Regions from separate parts of the Streptomyces sp. NPDC031132 genome, predicted to be linked through region 2. Evidence: riboswitches for the same ligand, from Rfam matches in the RefSeq annotation. Region 2 holds a riboswitch; the other holds the start of a gene.
What was found. A riboswitch is a leader RNA that binds a small molecule or an ion and turns the genes downstream of it on or off. The one in region 2 is predicted to bind ZMP and ZTP.
Positions count from the first base shown of each region.

Region 1: linked by a shared signal. The riboswitch ahead of ACZ49B_RS28215 (bifunctional 5,10-methylenetetrahydrofolate dehydrogenase/5,10-methenyltetrahydrofolate cyclohydrolase) and the one ahead of ACZ49B_RS06900 (serine hydroxymethyltransferase) in region 2 are both predicted to bind ZMP and ZTP.

Region 1 covers NZ_JBVIGX010000024.1:75,657-83,789, forward strand. The annotation lists gene ACZ49B_RS28200 (vWA domain-containing protein) at 1-1,408, shown strand, start outside; gene ACZ49B_RS28205 (RNA polymerase sigma factor) at 1,423-3,012, opposite strand; gene ACZ49B_RS28210 (class I SAM-dependent methyltransferase) at 3,238-3,999, opposite strand; ZMP/ZTP riboswitch at 4,107-4,187, shown strand; gene ACZ49B_RS28215 (bifunctional 5,10-methylenetetrahydrofolate dehydrogenase/5,10-methenyltetrahydrofolate cyclohydrolase) at 4,250-5,134, shown strand; gene ACZ49B_RS28220 (NADH:flavin oxidoreductase/NADH oxidase family protein) at 5,318-6,571, shown strand; gene ACZ49B_RS28225 (MAB_1171c family putative transporter) at 6,594-7,829, opposite strand; gene ACZ49B_RS28230 (NAD(P)/FAD-dependent oxidoreductase) at 7,826-8,133, opposite strand, start outside.
Region 2 covers NZ_JBVIGX010000003.1:262,453-270,585, forward strand. The annotation lists gene ACZ49B_RS06890 (2'-5' RNA ligase family protein) at 37-654, opposite strand; gene trpS (tryptophan--tRNA ligase) at 775-1,788, opposite strand; gene ACZ49B_RS06900 (serine hydroxymethyltransferase) at 1,985-3,253, opposite strand; ZMP/ZTP riboswitch at 3,289-3,379, opposite strand; gene rocD (ornithine--oxo-acid transaminase) at 3,547-4,734, shown strand; gene ACZ49B_RS06910 (glutathionylspermidine synthase family protein) at 4,795-5,985, opposite strand; gene ACZ49B_RS06915 (hypothetical protein) at 5,991-6,329, opposite strand; gene ACZ49B_RS06920 (DMT family protein) at 6,427-7,263, shown strand; gene pdxR (MocR-like pyridoxine biosynthesis transcription factor PdxR) at 7,345-8,133, opposite strand, start outside.

The DNA.
Region 1 (8,133 bases), on a different contig from region 2:
CCCCGGCGGGGACGAGGAGCAGCTCGCCGCCCGCTGGCGCCGTGACGGCGTCCCCGCCGCGTACGAGGACTGCGGCGCCTCCGGTGAGCACCCCGACCAGGTCCTGGTCGGCTGGCGCACCCTGACCACGGACGTTCCCGACTGGGAGACCTCGTTCGCGCACGCCCTGACCCGCAGCGTCTCCGCCGCCATGGACGCGGCCGGCGGCCGTCGCGACGGGATCACCGGGGAACGGGTCCGCCTGCACCCCTGGGACCGGGCCCTGAACTGGTTCGTCTCCTCGTACCCCCTGCTCGGCGGGCTCGCCGCCGGCCTGCGGATCGTCGCCGACGCCGAGCTCGCGCGCGCCCAGGACATCGCCGTCGCGGCCGTCAGCGCGAGCGCCGGGGAGATCTACGTCAACCCGCTGCGTACGTTCACGGACCCGGAGTGGCGCTTCGTCCTGGCCCACGAGATGCTGCACGCCGCCCTGCGCCACGGCGAGCGCTGCGGCGCCCGCGACCCGTACCTGCACAACGTGGCCGCCGACTACGTGGTCAACGGCTGGCTCGTGGAGATGGGCGTCGGCGACATGCCCGAGGGGCTGCTGCACGACCCGGAGCTGAAGGACCTCTCCGTCGAGGAGGTCTACGACCGCATCGCCACCGACCTGCGCCGACTGCGCCGGCTGTCGACCCTGCGCGGCAAGGGCCTCGGGGACGTCCTGGGCGAGGCGCTGCCCCACGCGGGCAGCCTCCCGTACACCGATCTGGACGATTTCTACCGGCGCGGCCTCGTCCAGGGCTTCGACCTGCACACCTACGGGGAACGCGGGCTGCTGCCCGCCGGGCTGGTCCAGGAGATCCGGGCGCTGGCCCATCCGCCCGTGCCCTGGGACGCGCAGCTCGCCCGCTGGTTCGACGCGTACGTGCCGCGCCCGGAGCCCGTACGGAGCTACGCGCGCCCGGCGCGCCGCCAGGCCTCCACCCCGGACATCCCCCGGGCGGGCCGGTACTTCCCGCCCGAGGAGATCGCCCGCTGCACGTTCGGCGTGGTCCTCGACACCTCGGGGACGATGTCCGCCGCCCTGCTCGGCAAGGCGCTCGGCGCGATCGCCTCGTACGCGGAAGCCCGCGACGTACCGGCGGCACGCGTCGTGTTCTGTGACGCGGCGCCGTACGACGCGGGCTATCTGCCCCCGACCGAGATCGCGGGGCGCGTGAAGGTCCGCGGGCGGGGCGGAACCGTGCTCCAGCCCGCGATCGACCTGCTGCAGCGCGCGGAGGACTTCCCTCCGCAGGCTCCGGTGCTGGTGATCACGGACGGGTGGATCGACACCCTGCGGATCCGGCGCGAGCACGCCTATCTGGTTCCGCAGGGTGCCTCCCTGCCCTTCACGCCCCGGGGGCCGGTCTTCCGACTGGCCTGAGGGCGCGGGCCTGCTTAGTCGAGGTAGTCGCGCAGCACCTGCGAACGCGACGGGTGGCGCAGCTTCGACATGGTCTTGGACTCGATCTGGCGGATGCGCTCACGGGTGACCCCGTACACGCGGCCGATCTCGTCCAGGGTCTTCGGCTGGCCGTCGTTCAGGCCGTAACGCATCGAGACGACGCCCGCCTCACGCTCGGAGAGCGTGCCCAGGATCGACTGCAGCTGCTCCTGGAGGAAGGTGAAGCTCACGGCGTCGGCCGGGACGACCGCCTCGGAGTCCTCGATGAGGTCGCCGAACTCGCTGTCGCCCTCCTCACCCAGGGGGGTGTGCAGCGAGATCGGCTCACGGCCGTACTTCTGGACCTCGATGACCTTCTCGGGGGTCATGTCGAGTTCCTTGCCCAGCTCCTCCGGAGTGGGCTCCCGGCCGAGGTCCTGGAGCATCTGGCGCTGGACGCGCGCCAACTTGTTGATGATCTCGACCATGTGGACGGGGATGCGGATGGTGCGCGACTGGTCGGCCATGGCACGCGTGATCGCCTGCCGGATCCACCAGGTCGCGTACGTGGAGAACTTGAAGCCCTTGGTGTAGTCGAACTTCTCCACGGCGCGGATCAGGCCGACGTTGCCTTCCTGGATCAGGTCCAGGAAGAGCATGCCGCGGCCGGTGTAGCGCTTGGCCAGCGAGACCACGAGGCGGAGGTTGGCCTCCAGCAGGTGGTTCTTGGCGCGGCGGCCGTCCTCGACCAGGATCTCCAGCTCGCGCTTGAAGACGGGCTTGTGGTCCTCCTCCTCTTCGAGCTTGTACTCGGAGAAGAGGCCCGCCTCGATGCGCTTGGCCAGCTCGACCTCCTGCTCGGCGTTGAGGAGCGGCACCTTGCCGATGAGCTTGAGGTAGTCCTTGACGGGGTCGGCGGTGGCGCCGGCCACCATGACCGTCTGCGCCGGAGCGTCGTCCTCGTCGTCGTCGGACAGGACGAAGCCCTGGGTGCCGCCGGCCTTGGGGGCCTCCTCCTCGGCGTCGTCGACGAGGTCCTCGGCGGCCCAGTCCTCGCCCTCGGCGGCGGGGGTCTCGCCCTCGTCGCCGTCCTTGGCGCCGGTCTTCTTGGCCGCGGCGGTCTTCTTCACCGCGGTCTTCTTCGCGGCGGTCTTCTTGACCGTGCGCTTCTTCGGCTCGGCGACGGCGTCGGCCGTCACCTCGTCCTCGGTGGCCGCGGTCGGCGAAGCGGATATCGCCGCCGCGGTGGCGGTGGCCGGGCTGGTGGCCGAGGCCTTGCGCGCACCGATGGGGCGCGGCGCGGCGGCCGCCTTCTTGGTCACGGTGCGGGCGGGCGCGGCGGCCGCCTTGCGGGGCTTCTTCGCGGCAGCCTTCGTGGCGGGGGCGGCGCTGACGTGCAGCGCGACACCCTCCTCGTCCAGGACCTGGTTCAGGCTGCGCAGGACCCGCTTCCACTGGTCCACCGGGATGCGGCCGGCCTCGAAGGCCTGGCGCACGTCGTCACCGTTGATGTGACCCTGCTCGCGGCCGCGCTCGACGAGCGCGACGAGGGCCTCCGATTCGGCGATCTCCGGAGGGAACGTACGGGACGGGCTGAGCGACACAAGGAGCCTCTCGTTGCGAACAGATAAGGAGTGGGCGGGACATCATCGCGCGGACTCGGGAAACAGACCCGAGGGGGGTCTGTATTCCGTGGCCGCGCGAGGACACCTGTCGGTTCATCGCATGCCCGAGTCGATTCGTTACGCGCTGAATTGAGTGACCTGCGCCACGCTGTGGCCGCGCAACCGATCGGCCGTGGATCCGTCCGCGCTCCCGCCGCCCTCCCGTCAGCCCGTTTTGCGGGCATCAATGAGGAAACGGGCGGTATGCGCCACGAACGGACCGTCACGTTCGATCTGTTCGTGGAGCTCGCGCAGCCGATCCCGGTACTGCCCGACCGTGAAGCCGGGCACCATCCAGATCACCTTCCGGAGAAAGTAGATCACGGCTCCGATGTCGTGGAACTCCGTGCGCAGTCTCTCGGAGCGCAGATCGACGACCTCGAGGCCGGCCTTGCGGGCGTCGGCGACCGCGTCGTCGGGGTGCCGGCCGCGCCGGACCTCCTCCGGCTGGGGCCCGAGGAAGTACTCGACGAGCTCGAAGACGCTCGCCGGCCCGACCTGCTGCGAGAGGTACGTTCCGCCCGGACGCAGGACCCGCGCGATCTCCTCCCACCAGATGGTCACCGGGTGCCGGCTGGTGACCAGCTCGAAGGCCTCGTCGCCGAACGGCAGCGGCGGCTCGTCGGCGTCCGCGACAACCACCGCGCCGAGCGGGTGCAGCAGCCGGGTCGCCTTCGCGATGTTCGGCGGCCAGGACTCGGTGGCGACCATCAGCCGGGGCAGGGTCCCCACCCCGGCGAGCACCTCTCCGCCGCCGGTCTGGATGTCGAGGGCGGAGCCGGCCCGGGCCAGACGCTCGCCCATGAGTCTCTGGTAGCCCCAGGAGGGGCGCTGCTCGGTGGCCCGGCCGTCGAGCCAGGAGAAGTCCCAGCCGTCGACGGACACGGACTCGGCTTCCGCGACGAGGTGATCGAAGGTGCGCGTCATGTCTCGATCGTCCCAGGCCGGGCGCCGGTGATCCACTGGTTTGACCGGATCTCGGACCCCCGGGGCCGCCGTGCGCTCCGGACGCGCGGACGAGGTCCATTAGAGTGGGGGCGGGCCGTGACTGGCGTTCGGGTGGATCACCACCGGGGAGCGGCCCGGCGCACCTCGCGTGCGCCCGGCGTACCACGGGTACGCCGCTTGCCGCGCGCCTGGGCGAACCGCGATTCCGCAGCGACGCCCAGGAGACCCCATGACGACTGCCCAGACTGCCACCGCCCCTGCCCGGCTCATGGACGGCACCGCCCTCGCCCGCCGCATCTCGGAGCAGACCGCCGTCCTCGCGGCGAAGATCACCGAGCGCACCGGTACCGCTCCCTGCCTCGCGACCGTGCTGGTCGGCGAGGACCCGGCGTCCGTCACGTACGTGAAGATGAAGCAGAACCGTTGCGCCAAGGCCGGGATCACCTCCCGCCACGTGGAGCTGCCGGCCGAGACGACCACGGAGGAGCTCGTCGCCGCCCTCACGGCCCTCTCCGAGGACCCGGAGATCAGCGGCATCCTGCTGCAGCACCCGGTCCCGCACCACATCGACGAGCGCGCCGCCTTCGAGGCCATCGCCCCCGGCAAGGACGTCGACGGCGTCACCATGCACTCCTTCGCCGCCATGGGCTTCGGGCTGCCGGGCTTCGTCTCCTGCACCCCCGGCGGAATCATGCGGCTCCTCGCCGAGTACGACGTGGACCTGACCGGCAAGCACGCCGTCGTCGTCGGCCGCAGCGCCATCCTGGGCAAGCCGGCCGGCATGCTGCTGCTGGAGCAGAACGCCACCGTCACCTACTGCCACTCCCGCACCGTGGACCTGCCCTCGATCGTGCGCCAGGCCGACGTGCTGGTCGCCGCCGTCGGCAAGGCCGAGTTCATCCGCGGCGAGGACATCAAGCCGGGCGCCGTGGTCCTGGACGCCGGCTACAACGAGGGCAACGTCGGCGACGTCCACTTCGAGTCGGCCGCCGCCCGCGCCTCGCTGATCACCCCGGTCCCCGGCGGCGTGGGCCCGATGACCATCGCCGTCCTGCTGGAGCAGACCGTCCAGGCCGCCGCCGCCCAGGCGGGGCTGGCGCTCGCGGAGCTCTGACCACCGGGTACGGGAACGCGCCGTACGGGACACGCCCCGGGCCCTTCGGCCCGGGGCGTTCCGCGTTCCGGCGGTGTCCGGATTCTTGCGGCCGGAGCCTGACGGGGGCCGGGTGGGGAGCGGTATGTTCTCCGACGGGGCGCGCGATGACACGTGCAACACGTTTCCTGGGGGGAACTGCTGATGGACCTGTTCACGCCACTGGAGCTGCCCAACGGCACGGCCCTGCCGAACCGCTTGGCCAAGGCGGCCATGGAGGAGAGCCTCGCCGGCGCCGGCCAGCTGCCGGACGAGCGCATCGAACGCCTCTACCGCCGCTGGGCCCAGGGCGGCGCCGGCCTGCTGATCACCGGGAACGTGATGGTCGACCGCAGGGCGCTGACCGCGCCGGGGACGATCGTCCTCGACGCCCGCTCCCCGCTCGACCCCTTCCGCCGCTGGGCCGAGGCCGCGTCCTGCGGCGGCGGCCGGGTCTGGATGCAGATCAACCACCCCGGCCGGCAGGTCGGCTCGGAGATGCCCGGCACGGCCTGGGCGCCCTCCGACATAGGAGTGAGCCTCGGCAAGCACACGAAGCGCTTCGCCCGCCCCACCGCGATGACCGAGGCCGGCATCGAGGCCACCGTCGCCCGGTTCGCGGCCACGGCCCGGCGGGCCGAGGAGGCCGGCTTCCACGGGGTGCAGATCCACGCCGCCCACGGCTACCTCCTCAGCCAGTTCCTCTCCCCGCTCGTCAACCGGCGCACCGACCGCTGGGGCGGCAGCCTGGGGAACCGGGTCCGGCTGCTCACCGAGGTCGTCGGCGCCGTCCGCGCCCAGGTGCGCCCCGGCTTCGCGGTCGGGGTCAAGCTCAACACCGCCGACTTCCAGCGCGGCGGCTTCGACACCGAGGAGGCGGCGCAGGTCCTCGCGGTCCTCGGCGGCCTCGGCGTCGACCTGGTCGAACTGTCCGGCGGCAGCGTCGAGAGCCCCGCGACCCTGGGCCGCACCGCCGATCTGCGGACCCTCGAACGCGAGGCGTACTTCCTCTCCTTCGCCGAGCAGTTCCTGGGCTCCGCCACGATGCCGCTGATGCTGACCGGCGGGATAGGCCGCCAGGAGACCGCCCGGAGGGTCCTGGAGCGCGGTGTGTCCGTCGTGGGGCTCGCCTCGGCCCTGGCGTTCCGCCCCGACCTGCCGGCCCGCTGGCGCGCCGGGGAGGACGTACGGGTGACCGTGGAGCGGCTGCGCTGGAAGGACCGGGACCTGGCCGGCGCCGGGCTGCTGGCCTTCGTACGCTTCCAGCTGCACCGGCTGGCCCGCGGACTGGAACCGCGCCCGGAGGCCTCCCCGCGGGCGGCGTTCGCCCTCGACCAGCTCCAGCACTGGCGCAGGGTACGGGCGTACGGGGCCTGGCTCGCCCGCAATCCCGAGCCCGAGGACGCCCTCGCCGGCTGACGCCTGCCGCCGCGCCGGCCGCTCACAGGCTCGCCGGGTCCCGCCGTACGGCCGCCACGATGGGGGAGGCGCGGAACTCCCGGGCCAGCGCCGCGAGCGGCCGGGAGTCCAGCCGGTACGGCTCGGGCAGCCCCTGATCGGCCCCGGCCGGGTGCTCTCCGGCGCCGTCCGCGTCCGCCGGGTCGAGCGCCTCCGCGGCTTCGGCGGCCTCCGCGGCTTCGGCGGCCTCCCGGCGCCGGCAGGCCGCGGCGAGCATGGCCGCGTCGGCCACGACCGAAGCCTGCGATGCGCACATGCCCTGCCCGAGCGCGGCCGCGTACGCGGCGCCCCGTACGGCCGGGTCGAACCAGCGGCCCAGCGCCAGGATCCCGTCGTCGATCACCGACTCGCGGTGGATCAGCCGGATCCCGATCGGCGACCACCAGGTCAGCGGCACGGTCGTCACGCTCGACGCGGCGAACCCGCGCAACGCCTTCCACAGCGGGTGCAGCCGCCGGTACCGGCTGAAGTCCCGCCAGGCCGCCGAGCCGCCTACCAGCGGCACGATGAACCCCGACCCCACCATCAGGGCCGCCGCGGAGGCGAACGGCGGGGCCACGTACGTGGACAGGCCGTCCCAGTCGCGGCCCGTCCAGCGGGCGCCCACGGCCGCCCACTTCGTGACGAGGTAGCCCAGGTCCAGCGCCCCGCCGAGCACGATCAGGGCCAGTCCGGTGCGCAGCGGCCGCAGCGAGGGGCGCACGCGCAGCAGCCACCTCCAGCACAGCACGGTGAGCGTCGAACTGCCCACGGTGTGCGCGAGCAGGTAGCAGACGATCATCTCGCGCAGCCAGGGCGTGGTGGCGTAGTACGTGTCCAGGTCGCGCAGCCGCTCGACCGGCGCGTCGCCGATCGCGAAGAGGACCACGATGAGCAGCGTGACGGCGCCGAACGCGGCCACCGTCAGCCGGGTCGCCCGCCGCACGACGGCGGGCGGGCCGCCGCCCCACTGCAGGACCAGCACGATGCACGATCCCGAGAACGCGGTCAGCACGCTGTACACCAGCGGGGCCGAGAAGTTGACGATGCCCGTGAGCCGGTTGACCGCGGCGATCGTCGGCGGAGCCGCCAGGAACATGACCATGCAGCCGACGACGAGCAGGGTGCACACGGCCCGCATGAGCGGCTGGTCCCAGCCCCGGCGCAGGGTCGGCGCCTTGATCAGCAGCGCCAGGATCATCACCGAGCCCGGTACGTACAGGATGAGACCGTCGGTCATCGCGCCTGGCCGACGGGACCGACGGGGCCGACCGGGCCCACGGGGTCGACCGGGCCCGCCGGCCCGACCGGCCCGACCGGGTCGGACCCCCGGTCGAGTCCCGCGACGGCCCTCTCGGCCGCGGTCAGCGGCGGCGCCTTCAGCGCGCCCCGGTCCGAGGCGCGCAGCACGCGCCAGACCACCGAGGGGCGCAGCCAGTGCGTGGGCGCGCTGCTCATGGTGATGACCTGGAGGAACGCGGCGGTCAGCGCCTCCCGCGTGGTGGCCCCGGTCATCAGCCGGCTGACGTAGGCGTTGAGCAGCC
Region 2 (8,133 bases):
CCGGTTCCACGCCCGCCACACGCTCAGGCCGCGTCGTCAGGAGCGTCGTACGGCGGTCTCGGCGGCACCGGCGGCCCCCGCCGCCTCGTCGACCGGTGACCCGAGCTGCGCCGGGACGCCGTTGACCGGGCCGCTGCCGAAGGGGTACTCGTGCAGCTTGCGCCAGACCCCGTCCGAGCCCTGCTCGTAGAGCGCGAAGCCCGTGCAGGTCCACTGCGCCGCGTACTCGGCGAGGGTCGTGAACGCCAGGTCCATCGCCTCCTCGGAGATCCCGTGGGCGACCGTGACGTGCGGGTGGTACGGGAACGCCAGCTCCCGGTCGAGCGGCCCGTCCGGGTCGCGGACCAGGCCCTGGAGCCGGGTGCAGCCCGTACCGCCCTCGACGACCTGGACGAAGACGACCGGCGAGAGCGGGCGGAACGTGCCGGTGCCGGCGAGCCGCATCGCGAAGGGGCCGAAGGCGGCCGCGACCTCGGACAGGTGGGCCCTGATCTCCGGCAGCCGGTCCGCCTCCACCTCGGTGGGCGGCAGGAGGGTGACATGCGTGGGGATGCCGTGCGCGGCAGCGTCCCCGAAGCCGGTGCGCAGCTCCTGGAGCTGGCTGCCGTACGGCTCCGGGACCGCGATCGAAACGCCGAGCGTTACGGTCCCCACGTATGTCTCCTCCGTCGTCTGGTGCGTACAGGTTGCGTACGGGTCCTGCCGACCCAGTGTGGGGCCAGCACCCCCCGGATTGCCAGAGCGTCTTTCCCTGACCGGTTCGTCAGCCCCGGGTCAGTGCTTCGCGGGGACCAGACCGAGGCGGTCGTAGGCCTGCGCCAGGGTCTCGGCGGCGACCGCGCGGGCCTTCTCCGCGCCCTTGGCCAGGATGGAGTCCAGCGTCTCCGGGTCGTCCAGGTATTCCTGGGTGCGCTGCTTGAACGGTGTGACGAAATCGACCATCACGCCGGCCAGGTCCGTCTTCAGCGCGCCGTAGCCCTTGCCCTCGTACCGGGCCTCGAGGGCGGTGATCGACTCCCCCGTGAGGGTGGAGTAGATCGTGAGCAGGTTGCTGACGCCGGGCTTGTGCTCGGCGTCGAAGCGGACCTCGGCCTCGGTGTCGGTGACCGCGCTCTTGATCTTCTTCTCGGTGACCTTGGGCTCGTCGAGGAGGTTGATCAGGCCCTTGGGGGACGACGCGGACTTCGACATCTTGATCGACGGATCCTGGAGATCGTAGATCTTCGCGACCTCCTTGACGATGTGCGCGGCGGGCAGGGTGAACGTCTGGCCGTAGCGCTGGTTGAAGCGCTCGGCCAGGTCGCGGGTCAGCTCGATGTGCTGGCGCTGGTCCTCGCCGACGGGGACGGCGTTCGCCTGGTAGAGCAGGATGTCGGCGACCTGGAGGATCGGGTACGTGAACAGGCCGACGGTGGCGTTGTTGACGCCGCCCTTGGCGGACTTGTCCTTGAACTGGGTCATCCGGCTGGCCTCGCCGAAGCCGGTGATGCAGTTCATGACCCAGCCGAGCTGTGCGTGCTCGGGGACGTGGCTCTGGATGAAGAGCGTGCAGCGCTCGGGGTCGAGACCGGCGGCGAGGAGCTGCGCTGCGGAGAGCCGGGTGTTGGCGCGGAGCGCGACCGGATCCTGCGGCATGGTGATCGCGTGCAGGTCGACCACCATGTAGAAGGCGTCGTGCGTCTCCTGCAGGGCGACGTACTGGCGGATGGCTCCGAGGTAGTTCCCGAGGTGGAACGAACCGGAGGTGGGCTGGATACCGGAGAGCGCGCGAGGACGATCAGAAGCCATGGCCCCATTCTCTCAGGTGCCGAAGCCCTGCCGGGCCGCACCCGACCGATTCCCGGGGCTCCGCGCCGGACCCCGGCGCCTCGAACGCCGGCGGGGCTGATTCCAGCCGTCCGGCGTTCGAGGACCAGGTCCGGGGGAGCCCGGTGAACGGGAGAAGGGCGGGGAGGGGCGAGCCCCGCGCAGCGGCCCGAACCGGTCAGGAGACCGGGAGACCCGGGGCCGGGTGGGCCGCGAGGAGGTCCGCCACCTCGCTGCGGATCGCGGCCAGAGCCGGCTCGTCCGACTTCGCGGCGGCGTCCACGGCCCGGGAGATCCAGTCCGCCACCGCCGGCATGTGCTCCACGCCCAGGCCCCGCGAGGTCAGCGACGGCGTGCCGATGCGGATGCCCGAGGGGTCGAACGGCTTGCGCGGGTCGAACGGGACCGTGTTGTAGTTCACGACGATCCCCGCGCGGTCCAGCGCCTTGGCCGCCATCTTGCCCGGCACCCCCCGCGAGGTCAGGTCCATCAGGATCAGGTGGTTGTCCGTACCGCCCGAGACCAGGTCGAAGCCCCGTTCCAGCAGAGCCGAGGCCAGCGCCTTCGCGTTCGCCACCACCGCGTGCGCGTACGTCACGAAGGACGGCTGCGCCGCCTCGTGCAGCGCCACTGCGATGCCCGCCGTCGTCTGGTTGTGCGGACCGCCCTGGAGGCCAGGGAACACCGCCTTGTCGATGGCCTTCGCGTGCTCCTCGCGGCACATCAGCATCGCGCCCCGCGGGCCGCGCAGCGTCTTGTGCGTGGTCGTGGAGACCACGTCCACGTGCCCGACGGGGGACGGGTGCGCCCCGCCCGCGATCAGGCCCGCGATGTGGGCCACGTCCGCGACCAGGATCGAGCCCGCCTCCTGGGCGATCGAGGCGAACGCCTCGAAGTCGATCGTGCGCGGGAGGGCCGTGCCGCCGCAGAAGATCAGTTTCGGGCGCTCCGCGAGCGCGAGGTCGCGTACCGCGTCGTAGTCGATCAGGCCCGTCTCGGCGGAGACGCCGTACTGGACGCCGCGGAACCAGGACCCCGTCGCCGAGACCCCCCAGCCGTGCGTCAGGTGGCCGCCCATCGGCAGGGCCATGCCCATCACCGTGTCGCCGGGCTTCGCGAAGGCCAGGTACACCGCGAGGTTCGCCGGCGAGCCGGAGTACGGCTGGACGTTCGCGTGGTCCACCCCGAACAGGCCCTTCGCCCGCTCGACGGCCAGCGCCTCGACGCGGTCGATGTTCTGCTGGCCCTCGTAGTAGCGGCGGCCCGGGTAGCCCTCGCTGTACTTGTTCTGCAGCACCGTGCCGGAGGCCTCGAGCACGGCGGCGGACACGTAGTTCTCACTGGGGATCAGGCGCAGGGTCTCCGCCTGCAGGGATTCCTCGGCGGTGACGTAGGACGCCAGCTCGGGATCGGTGGCGAGAAGGGCGGGGTGGCGGCTCGCGCTCATGGCGGCTCCTCCGGGGTCGATGTCAGATCTCGTCCCCGCGAGGCCCAGGCGAGCGGCCCTGAATGCGGTCGTGCGCGCACGACTCCCCCGGAGTTGGTTCTCCGTACGCCAGTCGCCGTGCGTGCCGCCCACCTTAGCGGGCGGTCCACAGGAAAGGTTTCCCCGTCCGGTATACGAGCGACGTATAGCCGTATACAAGGTGATGTGACGCCGGTGGCACCACCCTCGTCACCCCTGTCACCCGGCCCGCCTGACCGACGATCGGAGACCCCGTGTCGACAACTGCTGAAGCCATGCGTTCCGCCGAGGCCCACAGCGCGCACAACTACCACCCGCTGCCCGTCGTCGTGGCGTCCGCGGAAGGCGCGTGGATGACCGACGTGGAGGGCCGCCGCTACCTGGACATGCTCGCGGGCTACTCGGCGCTCAACTTCGGCCACGGCAACCGGCGTCTGCTCGACGCCGCCAAGGCGCAGCTGGAGCGGGTCACCCTCACCTCGCGGGCCTTCCACCACGACAGGTTCGCCGACTTCTGCACCGAGCTCGCCGCGCTGTGCGGCAAGGAGATGGTGCTGCCGATGAACACGGGCGCGGAGGCCGTGGAGACGGCGGTGAAGACCGCGCGCAAGTGGGGCTACCAGGTCAAGGGCGTCCCGGACGGGCAGGCCAAGATCGTGGTCGCGTCCGGCAACTTCCACGGCCGCACGACGACGATCGTGAGCTTCTCGACGGACCACGAGGCCCGCGACCACTACGGGCCCTACACCCCGGGGTTCGAGATCGTGCCGTACGGGGACCTCACCGCGCTGGCCGCGGCCGTCACGGCGAACACCGTGGCCGTGCTGCTGGAGCCGATCCAGGGCGAGGCGGGGGTCCTGGTGCCGCCCGCCGGCTACCTGCGGGGCGTACGGGAGCTCACGCGCGAGCGGAACGTCCTGTTCATGGCGGACGAGATCCAGTCGGGGCTGGGCCGGACCGGGAAGACGTTCGCGTGCGAGCACGAGGACGTCGTGCCGGACGTGTACGTCCTCGGCAAGGCGCTGGGCGGCGGCGTCGTCCCGGTGTCGGCCGTCGTCGCCGACCGGGACGTGCTCGGGGTGTTCCAGCCCGGCGAGCACGGCTCCACCTTCGGCGGCAACCCGCTGGCCTGCGCGGTCGCCCTGGAGGTGATCGCGATGCTGCGGACCGGCGAGTACCAGCAGCGCGCCACCGAGCTCGGCGACCACCTGCACCGGGAGCTGAACCTGCTGGTCGGCGGGGGTGCGGTGACCGCCGTACGCGGGCGGGGGCTGTGGGCGGGCGTCGACATCGCCCCGGGCCACGGCACGGGCCGGGAGATCTCCGAGGCGCTGATGGAGCGGGGCGTGCTGGTCAAGGACACGCACGGGTCGACGATCCGGATCGCGCCGCCGCTGGTGATCAGCAAGGAGGACCTGGACTGGGGCCTGGACCAGCTGCGGACGGTGCTGGCCACCGGCTGACCCCGGATCCGGCGCCGCGGGCGCGGCCGGGAGCCGGGCAGCTCCCGGCCGCGTTTGCGGCTACAGGATGACGTGCGGCAGGAAGCGGGCGTACTCGTCCGTGACCGGGCCCGCCGACTCGCGGATGCCGAGGCCGGCCGCCTCCTCCTCGACGACCCACGCGCCGAGCACCACGCGGTTGCCGTCGAAGTCGGGCAGCGGGGCCAGGCCCTGGAAGACGTACGTCTCGTCCTCGTCCGGTACGAACGGCTCGCCGCCGGCCGGGTGCAGGGTGACCCCGGCGCCCTCGCGGCCCAGCAGGGGCTTGGCGGCGAACCCGGTGGTCTCCGCGAGCTCGCGCGGGCCGTCCAGGTAGGCGGGCAGCAGGTTCGGGTGCTCCGGGAAGAGCTCCCACAGGATCGCCAGCAGCGCCTTGTTGGACAGCAGCATCTTCCACAGCGGCTCGATCCAGGTGGTGGTCCCGGAGCCGCCGCCGTGGTCGTACGTGCCGAGGACCTGCGGGCCGAACGCGTCGGTGGCCAGCCATTCCCACGGGTAGAGCTTGAAGCAGCTGCGGATGAAGCCGAGCTTCTGGTCCACGAACCGGCCGGACAGGCTGTCCCAGCCGATCTGCTCCACGGACAGCGCCTCGGTGTCCAGGCCCGCCTGCTCGGCGGTCTCCTGGAGGTAGGCGACCGTCATCAGGTCCTCGCCGAGCTCGTCGGTCTCGGAGTGCGCGAAGTGCAGCGGGCCGGGCGGCAGCAGCTCCGCCTGCCGGCGCCAGGCCTCGACGAGCCGCTCGTGCAGGGAGTTCCACTGGTCGGCGCCGGGGAAGCGCTCCTCCATCCAGAACCACTGCGGACTGGCCGCCTCCACGAGGGAGGTGGGGGTGTCGGCGTTGTACTCCAGCATCTTGGCCGGGCTGCCGTCGCCTTCGTAACGCAGGTCGAACCGGCCGTACAGGGAGGGCTGTTCGGCGCGCCGGCGCCAGGACTCGGCGATGCGCTCCGCGAGGCGCGGGTCGGTGATGCCGAGGTCCGCGAAGCGGTCGTGCTCGACGATGTGCGCGGCCGCGGCCAGGCACATGGCGTGCAGCTCCTCGACGACGTTCTCCAGCGCCTCGACCTCGGGGAGCGAGAAGGAGTAGTACGCGCTCTCGTCCCAGTAGGGGCGCAGGGAGTCGTCGGGGTAGCGGGTGAGCGGGTAGATGAGCCCCTGCTCCTCGACGGTCTTCTGCCAGTCGGGGCGCGGCTCGATGGTGTGACGGCGCACGCGGTTCAGCCGCCGCTGGAGCTGGAGTGGCCGCCGATGCCGCCGCGGGTGACGGCGGACTTGTCGAAGCTGCCGCCGCTGACCCGGTTGTTGGAGACGCTGCCGCCGTAGTAGTACACGCCGCGGCTGCTGCTGCTTCCGCTGCCGCTCTTGCACTCCTTGCTGTTCAGCTTCTCCATGGTGAGGCGGTCCACGCAGCGCTTGTCGGGCTCGCTGCTGCTGCCGCAGGCCACGAGGGCGGCGGCGAGCAGGCCCATGCCGCCGAGGGCGACGCTGCCGGAGCGCATACGGCGTCGGGTGGTGCTGCTGCTGCTTCTACTACTGCTGTCGTCCATGCCATCCATGGCGGACAGACTAGAACGGGGTGGCGAAGCGATGGAATCCGGCCGTCGAAACCCTCTCGTCACCTCCATGACCTAGAGTCAATTCGTGCTTCTTGGGATGGTTTGCGCGCTCGGTGCGGCGGTCTGCTTCGGTACGGCGTCGGTCCTGCAGGCGATGGCCGCGCGGGCGGTGGAGCCGGGAACCGGGTCGGGGGTGGACACGGCGCTGCTGCTGCGGGCGGCACGGCAGTGGCGGTACGTGCTGGGCCTGGGGCTGGACGCGGCCGGGTTCGTCCTCCAGATCGTGGCGCTGAAGAACATCCCGATCTACACGGTGGGGGCGGCGCTGGCGGCGAGCCTCGCGGTGACGGCGGTGGTCTCGGCGCGGCTGCTGCACGTACGGCTGAGCGGGGCCGAGTGGGGCGCGGTGGGGATGGTGTGCGCGGGGCTGGCGATGCTGGGGCTGGCGTCGGGCGAGGAGGGCTCGGGAACGGGTTCGTTCGCGCTGAAGCTGGGGCTGCTGGTGGTGGCCGGGCTGGTGCTGCTGGTGGGGGCCGTGGCGGGCGGACTCCCCGACCGCTCCCGGGCGCTGGTCCTGGGGTTGGCGGCGGGGACGGGCTTCGGGGTGGTGGAGGTGGCGGTCCGCCTCATCGACGACATCTCGGCGGCGGCGCTCACGAACCCGGCGCTGTACGCACTGCTGCTGGGCGGGGGCGCCGCGTTCCTGCTGCTCACCTCCGCGCTGCAACGGGGCTCGGTGACGACGGCCACGGCGGGCATGGTGATCGGCGAAACGATCGGCCCGGCGCTGGTGGGCGTGGCCTGGCTCGGCGACCGCACCCGCGAGGGCCTGACCTGGCTGGCCGTCCTCGGCTTCGCCGTATCGGTCGCCGGAGCCCTCCTCCTGACCCGCTTCGGCGAACCGCCGACAGAACCCGGCCCCGCCGACGCTTGAGGCAAACCCGGCCCCGCCGGCGTTTGAGGCGCGGGGGTTCGGGGCGGAGCCCCCGACAACGGCGCCGCGGCCGAAGCCGCGTCACGGCAGCGCGGAAAGCAGGGCCGCCAGCGTCGGCGACCACGCGCTGGTCGACGGAGTTCCGTAGCCGACCACCAGCGCCTCGCGCGGCGGGAGTCCGGCCTCCGGGTGGGTGTAGCGGGACAGGGTCTCCACGGCCAGGTCCTGCCAGGCGGCAGCCCGGAGCACCGAGGCCTGCGTCCCCGCCGGGAGGTCCAGCACCGCGTGCAGGCCCGCCGCGATGCCCGACACCGCCACCCGGCCGGAGACGGCCGCGACCAGCTCGTCCCGGCGCCTCCGGTACCGCAGCCGCATCCCGCGCACGTGCCGGTCGTACGCCCCGGACCGGATGAACTCCGCGAGCGTCAGCTGGTCCAGCGCACTCGACGTCCAGTCGGTCCGCCCCTTCGCCTCGACGACCTCGTCCAGCAGCCCCGGCGGCACCACCATCCACCCCATCCGCAGCCCCGGCGCGAGCGACTTGCTCGCCGTGCCGAGGTACACCACCCGGTCCGGGTCCAGTCCCTGCAGCGCCCCCACCGCCTGGCGGTCGTAGCGGAACTCCCCGTCGTAGTCGTCCTCCAGGATCAGCCCGCCCGTGGTCCGGGCCCAGTCGACCGCCGCCGCCCGCCGGGACGGGGTCAGCGCCGCCCCGGTGGGGAACTGGTGGGCGGGGGTCAGCAGCACCGCCCCCGACTCCGCGGACAGGTCCGGCGTCCGCGCCCCCGAGGCGTCCACCGTCAGCGGCCGGGTCCGCAGCCCCGCCCCCGTCAGCAGCTCCCGGTGCAGGTCGAGGCTGTACCCCTCCAC